Regions from separate parts of the Caballeronia sp. ATUFL_F2_KS9A genome, predicted to be linked through region 1. Evidence: predicted binding sites of a transcription regulator. Region 1 holds the regulator's gene; each other region holds the start of a gene.

The links. Region 1 encodes LexA, which represses DNA repair genes until DNA is damaged. Its sites were predicted from a motif close to ACTGTATNNNNATACAGT; they were not measured.
Region 2: recA (recombinase RecA) is a predicted target of LexA. The motif match lies at 1,595-1,612, and genes of this name have one in related genera.
Region 3: NCS67_RS09185 (ATP-dependent helicase) is a predicted target of LexA. The motif match lies at 2,047-2,064, and genes of this name have one in related genera.

What each region holds. Positions count from the first base shown of each region.
Region 1 covers NZ_JALQEK010000004.1:20,491-24,643, forward strand. The annotation lists gene NCS67_RS05770 (universal stress protein) at 297-806, shown strand; gene NCS67_RS05775 (DUF2939 domain-containing protein) at 842-1,441, opposite strand; gene NCS67_RS05780 (hypothetical protein) at 1,541-1,867, opposite strand; gene lexA (transcriptional repressor LexA) at 2,065-2,742, opposite strand; gene NCS67_RS05790 (sulfate ABC transporter substrate-binding protein) at 3,001-4,023, shown strand; gene cysT (sulfate ABC transporter permease subunit CysT) at 4,114-4,153, shown strand, end outside.
Region 2 covers NZ_JALQEK010000001.1:398,441-402,593, forward strand. The annotation lists gene NCS67_RS01900 (sensor histidine kinase) at 1-697, opposite strand, end outside; gene NCS67_RS01905 (response regulator transcription factor) at 703-1,431, opposite strand; gene recA (recombinase RecA) at 1,714-2,784, shown strand; gene recX (recombination regulator RecX) at 2,804-3,751, shown strand; gene NCS67_RS01920 (DUF2889 domain-containing protein) at 3,864-4,153, shown strand, end outside.
Region 3 covers NZ_JALQEK010000010.1:130,195-134,347, reverse strand. The annotation lists gene NCS67_RS09205 (glycoside hydrolase family 19 protein) at 1-586, opposite strand, end outside; gene NCS67_RS09200 (hypothetical protein) at 780-1,148, opposite strand; gene NCS67_RS09195 (hypothetical protein) at 1,194-1,619, shown strand; gene NCS67_RS09190 (hypothetical protein) at 1,690-1,947, shown strand; gene NCS67_RS09185 (ATP-dependent helicase) at 2,097-4,153, shown strand, end outside.

The DNA of each region.
Region 1 (4,153 bases):
AAGCCGGATGAGGGAAATCCAGCGGGCTAGTGTAATCCATTGCACCAAGGCGGCGCTTGGCGTGCAACCGCATGCTGCGCGGGCGTGTCAAACCCGTGCGGGGCGCGTCGAACCGGTTCCGGCCGAAAGTGCCAGAGGCTTGTCCGTCGACGTTTTTGTGGTTCTGGCACGGTGCGAGCTAGCGTGTTCGCGCCGGTAAGCGTTTTCCAGCGTTGTCTCCCATGGGACGACGCACGATGATGAATCAACGCCGCGGGCAAGCCGCGCTCAACGGCACGTTGGCCAGGGAGGTCAAGATGGAGAGCTACCGAAAAATCCTGCTGTGCTACGACGGCTCCAGAGAAGGCCGCAAGGCACTGCGTCAGGGCGCCAATCTCGCGCTCGACCTGAATGCGGAGACGCATGTGCTCGCGGTGGTGGATATGCGCTCGAGCATCGCGCAGAGCGCCGGACTGCTAACCGACATGGCCTGCGGACGCTTCGAAGAGGCCGCGCGCGACATCCTGCAAGAGGGCGTCGAATGGCTGCGCGAGCGTGGCCTTCAGGCACAGGGACATTTCGCGTTCGGCCATCCGATCGACGAAATCGCGGCGCTCGCCGACAGCCTTCAGGTCGATCTCGTCGTCGTCGGGCATCGCTGCCGCAGCGGCCTCGCGCGCTGGTGGATGGGCGCGGGCAACACGCCGCTGCTGGATCGCGTGAAGTGCAGCATCCTGGTTGCCGTCTGTCAGGCCGGTGAATCGGCCGAAGCGGAAGACGAAGCGGCGTACGCGGCGAAGCCCGTCAAGGCCGAAGCCGGGGCGTGATGCGGTGCGAAGCGTGAACCGCGACGCTTGACGCGTCAACCGTTGAGATCGACCGCGACGAGCTTCCACGACACGAGCCCGTTGCGGTGGAAGATCGCGGAGTAGCGCGCATCGCCGGCGCCGTGTTGATACGTGACGACGAACGTGTTCAGGCTTCGATAACCCGCCGTCGTCTGCGGTGGTTCTTTCGGCGGCTGCCGTGCGGCCGTGACGCCGGACGCGGGCGCATTCCCCGCATTCGCTGGTGCGCCGTCGCCAGCTTGCGGCGGACGCTCGCCCGGATCGCCGCGCGGCGGGATGCCGTTCAGAATCGCCGCGACGCCGTCCGGTGTGGCATACGAATCCACCAGCGGACCGACGAGCGCCGCGCCGATCATCGCACCGATGATCGCGAGCGGATTCCCGCTCTTTTGAATATCCACGCGACGCGTGAGCAGCGCCGCGATCTGGTCCTTGAGGCTCGCGCGCAGCGCCGGAAAATCGACGTATTCGTTGACGGTTTGCGCATCCCGGGCATCGGCCGCGCGCTTCACGCGATCGAGTGCGATGTAAGGCGATGCGTAAACGAAACCGAGCGCCGCGACGATAACCAGGACGACGAGCGTAACGACAATAGAACGGGTAGTGCGGGACATGCTTGGGCCAAGCCTCTTGCAAAACGTGAATTACGGATTGACCGCCCGGGCGCCGGTTAAATCCCGTGAATTCACGTCGTGCGTGCGATGGCGTTCCATTCAGGCGAGGATTCCGCCGGCCAGCCCGGCATTTTCCTCGGCGATGCAGCGGTCGATCATGCGCGAAACCTCGTCGATCTTGCCCACCAGAATCACGCGCGATTGCCCGCGATACACGCGCACTGGCGCGCGCTGCTCGGCCTCGGCGTGCACCGTGCTGTTGAGGGAAACGCGAGCGAAGGCCGGCTGACGGGACGGCAACGCGGGCATTTCGTTGAAGAGATCGGGCGTGGCTTCGGCGCGCGGCATGCCGCAGGCGATCAGCGTGCGCAGATGGCGCAGGCGGCCGAATTGACGGAAGGGCAGCAGACGGGCAAAACGTTCCATGATGACTCTCCAGACGATAGGACGCACCGCGGCGCACCGCGCGCGGTGGCCGTCATGCTTGTTGTGTTGTGAGACGCCTGAATCAGGTGTCGAAAGCGGTTGGTGAGGCTATCTTGCGATGTCAATGAGACATTTCGTGTCTCGGTGCGAAAGTAATGTGCTTCGACTTTCGTGCCATGCCCGTTCGCGGGCCAACATCAGAACTCGCCGGAGCGGATCAGCCCGACGGCAATGCCTTCAAGCGCGAAATCGCCGCTGCCGGCGCGCACGAAGATGTTTTCATACTCGGGGTTTTCGGCGATGAGTTCGACGCCGTCCGCGCGCCGTTTCCAGCGCTTGACCGTGACGTCGTCGCCAAGACGCGCGACGACGATCTGTCCGTCTTTCGCTTCGTTGCGCTTTTGCACGGCGAGAAGATCGCCGTCGAGAATGCCTGCGTCGCGCATCGAGAGGCCGCGCACCTTCAACAGATAGTCCGGCTTGCTGGAGAAGAGCGCGGGGTCGCACGCATAGTGCTGCGAGATGTGCTCTTGCGCGAGGATAGGACTCCCCGCCGCGACCCGGCCGACGAGCGGCAGAGACAATTGCATGATGCTCTGATGCGGCAGCGTGAACTGATGCGGCAGCTCCTCGGACCGATCGATGCGAGATGCATCGCCGAGCAGCCGGATGCCGCGCGACGAACCCGCCGCCAGCTCGATGACGCCCTTGCGGGCCAGCGCCCTGAGGTGCTCCTCGGCGGAATTGGCCGAACTGAAGCCGAGCTCCGCCGCGATCTCGGCGCGCGTGGGCGGAAAGCCCGTGCGGTCGATCGCGCGCTGGATGAGTTCGAACACCTGCTGCTGCCGCGCGGTAAGTTTTGATGTTTTGGTCACTGGCTCGAGCCCCTGATGCACTGTATGAATGGACAGGTGACTGTATTTTTATACAGTATTTGTTGCTTTTCAAGCTTTACTTTAAGTTCGCGGCCACGAAGCCTCCGCACCGTCGGATCGCGCCCGCCGGCGCTTCTTCCATCCAGGAATATCGTTCTTAGCAGTTTTACGTATAAAAAAGTGAATAACGATTATTTTCAATCATATAGAGGCCTCGTTAGACTGATTCCGTCAATTCGATAAGACGGAGAACGGGGAATGCAAAGCATCAACACGGGATTGCGACGGCTTCTTGCTGCGGCGACGCTCGGCGCGGCGGGTCTGATCATGACGGCGCCGGCGCAGGCGGATACGTCGTTTCTGAACGTTTCCTACGACCCGACCCGCGAGCTGTATCAGGACTTCAATCAGGCTTTCGCGAAAAAGTGGAAGGCGGAGACGGGCGAGACCGTAACCTTCAAGCAGTCGCATGGCGGGTCGGGCGGCCAGGCGCGCGCGGTCATCGACGGACTGCAGGCGGACGTCGTTACGCTCGCGCTCGCTTATGACATCGACGCGCTCGCGGGCAAGGGACTCGTCGGCGCGGACTGGCAGAAGCGCCTGCCGGACAACGCATCGCCGTACACGTCGACGATCGTGTTTCTCGTGCGCAAGGGCAATCCGAAGCACATCAAGGACTGGGACGATCTGACGAAGCCGGGCGTGTCGATCGTCACGCCGAATCCGAAGACATCGGGCGGCGCGCGCTGGAACTACCTCGCGGCGTGGGCGTACGCGCAGCACAAGCCGGGCGGCAACGAGCAGACCGCCAAGGAGTTCGTGACGAAGCTCTACAAGAACGCCGGCGTGCTGGATTCCGGCGCGCGCGGCGCGACGACGAGCTTCGTGCAGCGCGGTCAGGGCGACGTGCTCATCGCGTGGGAAAACGAGGCGTTCCTGTCGCTGAAGGAATTCGGTCCGGACAAGTTCGAGATCGTGGTGCCGTCCGTGAGCATTCTGGCGGAGCCGCCGGTCGCGGTGGTCGACAAGGTCGTCGACAAACACGGCACGCGCAAGCTCGCCGAAGCGTATCTCAAGTATCTGTATAGCGACGAAGGGCAGCAGATCGCCGCGCGCAATTTCTATCGGCCGCGTTCGGACAAGGTGCCCGCCGATCTGACGAAGCAGTTTCCGAAGCTGAAGCTCTATACCATCGACGACACCTTCGGCGGCTGGACCAAGGCGCAGAAGACGCATTTCGCGGATGGCGGCGTGTTCGATTCGATCTATCAGCCGCAATAAGCGTCAACCGGCGACGCGGCGCGTTCAAGACGCCGCGCGCCCGAAGCAGCAACGCGCGCCCACCCCGCGCGCAAAATGGATGATTCAAGGATGACGACTCTCACATTCAGGAAACCGAGCGCGCTACCCG
Region 2 (4,153 bases), on a different contig from region 1:
CGAACCATACGAGGATGATCGCGAGCGGCAGGATCACGAACTGCGGCAGGATCACGCCCTTGATGATGTCGTTGGCGAGCTGGCTGCGCTTGTCGAGCGTCTCCGCAACCTGCACGAGCACCGGCTGCGCGCTGTGCGGATCGCGCCCGGGCGCGAGGCCGGGCAGATCGACCGTCGTGTATGCGACGCGGATATCGTTGCCGCGCAGCACATCGTCGCGAAACTCGACGATGCCCGGCTGCGGACGATCGTCGTCGTGCGGCAAGGGCATGTCGCGATCGCCGCCGACGAGTTCGCCGCGCGTGCCGAGCACCTGGAAAAACACGCTGTCGACGTTATCGGCGCGCAGGAAATCGCGCGTCGCGTCGGGCAGACGGAGTTCCGCGACGCCGTTTACCGGCTGAATCTGTCGCGCGAGCACGTAGGCGTCGGCTTCGAGCGCGCGGTCGAACGGCCCGTTCGCGATCGATTTCGCGACCAGATACGTCACCGCGATGCTCATCGGCCAGAGCAGCAGCAGCGGCGCGAGCATCCAGTCGAGAATCTCGCCGAAGAGCGAGCGTGGATGCGTTTCGGCGTCGGGCTCGAGCTCGTCGGGCGGCGCGAACGGATTCGCGTAGCGCGCGTCGCGCAGCGCGTCGGAGTCGTCGTTCGCTTGTGCGTTTCGCTGAGTTTCGTGGGAAACGGGCGACGCCATGCGGCCTACTTATAGTGATGGCTGGCGGACTCGCCGGCGTGCGGCCCGCCCGCGCCGTTCGTCGTGGCGGCCGCTTTCTCCAGCGTGTAACCGAGACCGCGTACCGTGATGATCTTCGCGCCGCTCGGCTCGATCTTCTTCCGTAGCCGATGCACGTAGACCTCGATCGCGTTATTGCTGACTTCCTCGCCCCACTCGCACAGGTGATTGACGAGCTGCTCCTTCGATACGAGCCGGCCGGTTCGCTGCAGCAGCACTTCGAGCACGCCGAGTTCGCGCGCCGAAAGATCGATGACCTGATCGCCGATGGTCGCAATGCGCCCGATCTGATCGAAGGTGAGCGAGCCGTGCCGGACGACGGTCGGACCGCCGCCCGCGCCGCGGCGCGTGAGCGCACGGACGCGCGCTTCGAGTTCGTTGAGCGCGAAGGGCTTCGCCATGTAATCGTCCGCGCCGAGATCGAGACCTTTCACGCGCTCGTCGACGGAATCGGCGGCGGTGAGGATCAGCACGGGCATCTGCGAATTGCGCGCGCGCAGGCGGCGCAGCACCTCGAGACCGGGCATCAGGGGCAGGCCGAGATCGAGGATCAGCAGGTCGAAAGTTTGCAGGGAAAGGGCGGTGTCCGCTTCGACGCCATGCTTCACATGGTCGACGGCGTATCCCGATTGGCGGAGTGATCGGACGAGCCCGTCCGCGAGTATGCTGTCGTCTTCGGCAATGAGGATTCGCATCGTCGTGTGCGCCTTTGTACGCCATGCATGCGCGATGAAGCGCATCGGCATTGCCGGCACCGTGTGTCGCCCGGCGCGGCGGTCTCCAGGTGTTCGTGGTTCTTGCGTGCTTGGGCGACGTGGAAAAAAAGCTGCGCCACGCCGCGACAGGCTTGCAAAAACTACTGTTTTTTTATACAGTGTCTGCGTGAGTGGGAAGGGCGGTTTCGTATGCTCGATCGAGCGGCGAAAAACCCCGTGAACACTGCCTCAGACGCCGTTCATCATAGCAAAGGACGATTCATGGAAGAAAGCAAGAAAGGCCCGGCTGGCATGACTGCGGAGAAGAGCAAGGCCCTGGCCGCCGCGCTCTCGCAGATCGAAAAGCAATTCGGCAAAGGGTCGATCATGCGGCTCGGCGCAGGTGAGGCGGTCGAAGACATTCAAGTGGTTTCCACCGGTTCGCTCGGGCTGGACATCGCGCTCGGCGTCGGCGGCTTGCCGCGCGGTCGTGTCGTGGAAATCTACGGTCCGGAGTCGTCGGGTAAAACCACGCTCACGCTGCAGGTGATCGCGGAGATGCAGAAGCTCGGCGGCACGGCGGCGTTCATCGACGCGGAACACGCGCTCGACGTGCAGTACGCCGGCAAGCTCGGCGTGAACGTGCCCGAACTGCTGATCTCGCAGCCGGACACGGGCGAGCAGGCGCTCGAAATCGCGGACGCGCTGGTGCGCTCCGGCTCCATCGACATGATCGTGATCGACTCGGTCGCGGCGCTCGTGCCGAAGGCGGAAATCGAAGGCGAAATGGGCGACTCGCTGCCGGGTCTGCAAGCGCGTCTGATGTCGCAGGCGCTGCGCAAGCTCACCGGCACGATCAAGCGCACGAACTGCCTCGTCATCTTCATCAACCAGATCCGCATGAAGATCGGCGTGATGTTCGGCAACCCGGAAACCACCACGGGCGGCAACGCGCTCAAGTTCTACTCGTCGGTGCGTCTGGATATCCGCCGTATCGGTTCGATCAAGAAGAACGACGAAGTCATCGGCAACGAGACGCGCGTGAAGGTTGTGAAGAACAAGGTGTCGCCGCCGTTCCGCGAAGCCATCTTCGACATTCTTTATGGCGAAGGCATTTCGCGTCAGGGTGAAATCATCGATCTGGGCGTGCAGGCGAAGCTGGTCGACAAGGCGGGGGCCTGGTACAGCTACAACGGCGATCGCATCGGTCAGGGCAAGGACAACGCGCGGGAATTCCTGCGCGAAAATCCGGACATCGCGCGCGAGATCGAGAACAAGATACGCGAATCGCTGGGCGTCGCTGCATTGGGCGAAGCTGTCGTCGCAAGCGCCGCAGCGGCCGACGACGAGTAAGCATCGAGCCTGAAGGAAGATGCAGACGCGCCGGCTCGGATCCAAGGCAGACCCGGCGGATAACGGAACCGGCGACGATTCCGATTCCGTCGATCGCTACGAGCGAAGCAGCGAGCGGCGCGGTGCATCGTCGAAGTCAGGCGGCTTCAGGCGCAGCAACAAGGAACGCGCCGGCGCGAAGTCATTCGCGTCGGCGCGTCGCGTTTTCGAGCCTGTTAAAAGGGATGAAAGCAGCGTAGACGCGAATGATCGCGCGGCCCGCCTGGAACAAGCTCGCGCCTTACTGAAGCAGGCGACAGCGCAGCCGAAGGCGCCTGCCGCCGATCGCAGCCCGCCGTCCGCTAACCCGCCGGACCCATTCGAAGACGCCGATCCATTCGAGCCCTTCGAACAATGCGTGCCTTCCGAGCCATCGCCAGCCGTTTCCGGCGAAACGGTTTATAGCCGCTCCAGCCAGCGCACCCGCAAGACATCGGCAAACGAAGTCAACAATCCCAAACGTCCGCAACGCTCGTTGAAGGGCCGCGCGCTCGCGTTCCTGTCGCGTCGCGAGTACAGCCGCGCGGAGTTGTCGCGCAAGCTGCGTCCGTACGTCGAAGAAGCCGCTCCGCTCGAATCCCTGTTGGACAGTCTCGAGCGCGATGGCTGGCTGTCGAACGAGCGCTTCGTCGAGAGCGTCGTGCATCGGCGGGCGTCGCGCATGGGCGGCAGCAGGATCATCAGCGAGCTGAAGCGGCATGCCGTCGGCGAAACGCTCATCAGCGAAACCGCCGACAAGCTCGCGCAGTCCGAAACCGCGCGCGCCAGGGCGGTGTGGGAAAAGAAATACGGCGTGCCGCCGGAGACGCCCGCCGAGCGCGCCAAGCAGGCGCGCTTTCTGGCTGCGCGCGGTTTTTCGAGCGGTACGATCGGCAAGATATTGAAGGGCGGTGACGAAGATTGGAGCGAGGAAATCGTCGACGACTGAGCGCCCGTTCGGCTTGATCCGCACGCGCGTTCCATTCGTCAGGCACATGCCCGGCTCGAAATACCCGATATGCTAAAATTCCACGGTTTTCCCCGTACCGGCTCACTCCAGCATGCCTCTCTCGCCTCCCGCTCCCCGACAATTGCGTCATAGCCGCGCGATTCGAGTGGAAGCGTTCGAACGCGACGACGGCCTGTGGGATATCGAAGCCTGTCTAACCGATGAGAAGCCGCGCGACTTCCAGCTCGCGACGGGCGTCCGGCCGCACGGCCTGCCGATCCATGAACTCTGGCTGCGCATCACCATCGATCGCACACTCAGCATCGTCGACGTCGAAGCGTCGTCCGACTGGGCGCCGTATGGCGGTTTGTGCGCCGAGTCCAATGCGGTCTATCGCAAGCT
Region 3 (4,153 bases), on a different contig from region 1:
GCGCAGATAGATACGCCGGTTTGGCCTTGCCCGTATCGCGCTCATACTCCTCGTACGCTTGCAGATGCATGTACAGGCTATAGAAAGTCAGCTTCGTGCCTTTCGGGAACTCCATCGAATGGCGAACCAAAGCGAATCCGGTGCTATAGGGCGCTTGCACGTTTCCGAGTTGGCTCACCGGATAAGTCCGGTCCACCCGGTATGCAATGACGTGGCCATCTGCAATGCATCGCACGCCTTGCTTCAAATCCAGCTTGCTGCCCGCGCCGCTGTCGGTGATGTGGATACCGCCGTGCCAAAAGCCTTTCTTACTCACCAAGAAGGTTCCGCCGGGTTCCTTCTCCGAGAGCAGTTGGTAAATCTCGTGTTCGTCGGTGAACCTGACTGCCGCATCCGTATCCCTCTGCCCCTTCTTCAGGAACGGGAAGGCAAACGACAACTTCTTGACCTTTGTGTCGGGCGGCGTCGCTTGCGGTGCGTTACGAGGGACTGCAGGCGCACTGCGTTGGCCACCTGAAGCGGGCTGGGGTGCAGACGCAGGTTGCGGCGCCGAAGCGGGTCTTGCAGCAGTTGCTGATGTTGCCATCTCGATTCTTATTCAGAAAATCCAAAGGAAATCGGGTTCGCACTGACGTTCAGACCGGGACAGGAACGCGAAGCCTTTCTATCGGCCTGACCGACAGTCAGGTTGCGCCTGCCTCGATTTAAGTGGCAGGACTAATGATTATCATCGTACCGTGCGATAGTTCAATATCGGTGCCATGAACTGTCACCGATTGTCACATCGTTGCCCTGTTGATTGTCTTGTTAGCGTCGGGGCCGTTACCTGCTGTTATGCGGCCCACCGTCTGTTTCTCGCCCGTGGTCGCAACTTGCGCGTCGAGCTTCAACGGATGAAACCCGCTCTGCGGCTGCTGGGAAGAGCGAGATACCGACGATGTGGCCGGGCATGCGCCGTGCTCAGGGATCGCGAGGACCGGTAATCCCCACTCAAGCGCGCTCGTTGGCAAATGTAGCCAGATGAAACCGTCGGTAACAGTGACTGATTTTCGCGAACTTGCCCGATTGACCGCCGGTCCGACCATTTGATCGATGCAGCTTCGGTCATCTTTCCAATCGACAAAAGTCGCGCGGATCGCTCGTTTCATCGTCGTAAGAGCGCCGCCGACGCCAACTAAAGAGAGGACTAGCTCATGACTCGCGCACGAATCCTTTTTATCGGCTCCGCCATCGCCACTTTCGCCACTTTCGCCGCTTCGGGCGCTTATGCGCAAACCGCGACCCAGTCCGCACCGGTGCAGACTCAAACGCAAGCGCAAGTGCAGCCGATGCAAGCCCAACAGCCGATGACGCCGCCGCCGCAGAACCTCGTCGCGCCCGCGCCGACCGATCCGCTCGTCGAGCGCCGCAATGCCAATGCGAAGGCGAACGCCGAATACAGCGCGTCGAAGAAGGCGTCGAAGGCCGAATTGAAGGCGCAAACCGAGCAGGCCAAGGCGCAGTACAAGGAAGAGGTGAAGAACGCGAAGATCAATCGCAAGGCGGACAAGGACGCCGCCAAGGCCGAATTGAACGCGACCGAGCCGAACGCACCGAAGGACACCGGCTTGCAGCATTAAGCGGGCGAACCGGGAATCGCCGCGAGCTCGCGTTTGGCGCGGCTCGCGGCATCGAACAAGGGAGAAGACCATGAATCGAAAAACTCATGCACTGCTGGCCGCGCTGATCGCGGGGACGTTCGCGAGCGCGAGCGTGGCATCGTTCGCACAAACGGCGTCGGATACGCCGACTGCCGCCGATCAAAAGGCCGCGAAGGAACAGAGCAAGGCCGACAAGAAGGCGGCCGTCGCGCAAGCCAAGGCCGACAAGCAAAAGACCGAGGCGCAATCGGACGCCAATGAAGCCGCCGCCGAAGCGAAGCTCAAGAACGCGAAGAAGGCCGACTGACGCAAATCTTTTGCAGCGATGCGAGCCCGGTTCCGTGCGAGCCGGGCTCGTTGCATTTGGGGCCAAAACCCTTGTCGAGCCAAAGGCTTGCGCGTGCGGGTTGTATGGATATACAGTGTGCGTCACTCATTTCCCGCCGCCTTTCTCCCGTGCTCACGCTCCCCGACACCGCCGACGAATCCACCACGAAACAGGTCGCCGACTATCTCGCGAAGCTCAACGAGGCGCAGCGTCAGGCCGTCGAATTCGGCGTCGACGAACCGGGGCGCGCGGGCGGGCCGCTGCTCGTCATCGCGGGCGCGGGATCGGGCAAGACCAACACGCTCGCGCATCGCGTCGCGCATCTGCTGGTGAAAGGCGCGGATCCGCATCGCATCCTGCTGCTCACGTTTTCGCGCCGCGCGGCGCTCGAAATGACGCGGCGGGTGTCGCGCATCGCAATGAACGCGCTCGGCACGAGAAGCGCAATCGCGCAGGGTTTGTCGTGGTCGGGCACGTTCCATAGCGTCGGCGCGCGGCTGTTGCGCGATTACGCCGATCTCGTCGGGCTCGCGCCGTCGTTCACCATCAACGATCGCGAGGATTCGGCCGATCTCATGAACCTCGTGCGGCACGAGCTCGGTTTGTCGTCGAAGGAAAAGCGCTTTCCCGCCAAATCGACGTGCTTCGCGATCTACTCGCGCGTCGTCAACACCGGCGCGTCCCTGGCGACCGTGCTCGATCAGTCGTATCCGTGGTGCCGCGAGTGGGAAGCGGACCTGAAGCGCCTCTTCGCCGCGTACGTCAGCGCGAAACAGGCGCAAAGCGTGCTCGATTACGACGATCTGCTGCTCTACTGGTCGCATCTCGCGGCGGAGCCGTCGATTGCCGCCGATCTCGCGAGCCGCTTCGATCACGTTCTCGTCGACGAATATCAGGACACGAACCGTCTGCAGGCATCCATTCTTCTCGCGATGAAACCGGACGGGCGCGGCCTTACCGTCGTCGGCGACGATGCCCAATCCATCTACTCGTTTCGCGGCGCGACGGTGCGCAACATCCTCGATTTTCCCGGCCACTTCGATCCGCCCGCCGCGACCGTCACGCTCGACCGCAACTATCGTTCGACCTTGCCGATTCTCGAAGCGTCGAACGCGGTGATCGGCCTCGCGACCGAGCGCTACACGAAGAATCTGTGGACCGACAAGGCATCGGCGCAAAAGCCGCGCGTCGTTGCCGTCGCCGATGAAGCCGATCAGGCGCGCTATGTCGTCGAAAAAGTGCTCGAAGCGCGCGAAGGCGGCATGAAGCTCAAGGCGCAGGCGGTGCTGTTTCGTGCCGCGCATCACAGCGCGGCGCTCGAAATCGAATTGACGCGCCGGAACATTCCGTTCGTGAAGTTCGGCGGACTGAAGTTTCTCGATTCCGTTCATGTCAAGGACGTGCTCGCGGTGTTGCGCTGGGCCGAGAATCCGCGCGATCGCGTCGCGGGCTTTCGCGTCGCGCAGTTGTTGCCGGGCGTCGGACCGGCGATCGCCGGGCGCCTGCTCGACAGCGTGAGCGCGCCGGACGCGGTGGCGTCGAATGCGATCGCCGCGTTTCAGGCGCCCGCGCGCGCGTCGGAGGACTGGCCGCGTTTCGTCGGCCTGATGGCGAAGCTCTGCGGCCGCGACTCCGGCTGGCCCGCCGAGTTCGAAATGATCCGGCGTTGGTACGAGCCGCATCTGGAACGCAATCACGAGGACGCGGCGATCCGCATCGGCGACGTGTTGCAGATGGAAAGCATCGCGGCGACGTATCCCACGCGCGAGCGCTTTCTCACCGAACTGACGCTCGATCCGCCCGACGCGACCAGCGACGAATCCGGCGTGCCGCTGCTCGACGAAGACTATCTGATTCTCTCGACGATCCATTCGGCGAAGGGCCAGGAATGGCGCAACGTGTTCGTGCTGAACGGCGTCGACGGCTGCATTCCGTCCGATCTCGGCACGGGCAGCGACGAAGAACTCGACGAGGAACGGCGGCTGTTATACGTCGCGATGACGCGCGCGAAGGAAGACCTGCACATCATCACGCCGCAGCGCTTCTACGTGTACAACCAGACGCATCTCGGCGACCGTCACGTATGGGCGCAGCGCACGCGTTTCATTCCGCCGCATCTGATGCAGAACTTCGAAGCGGCCGCGTGGCCGCCCGTCATCGCGCCCGCTGCGCCGACGGCGGCGGG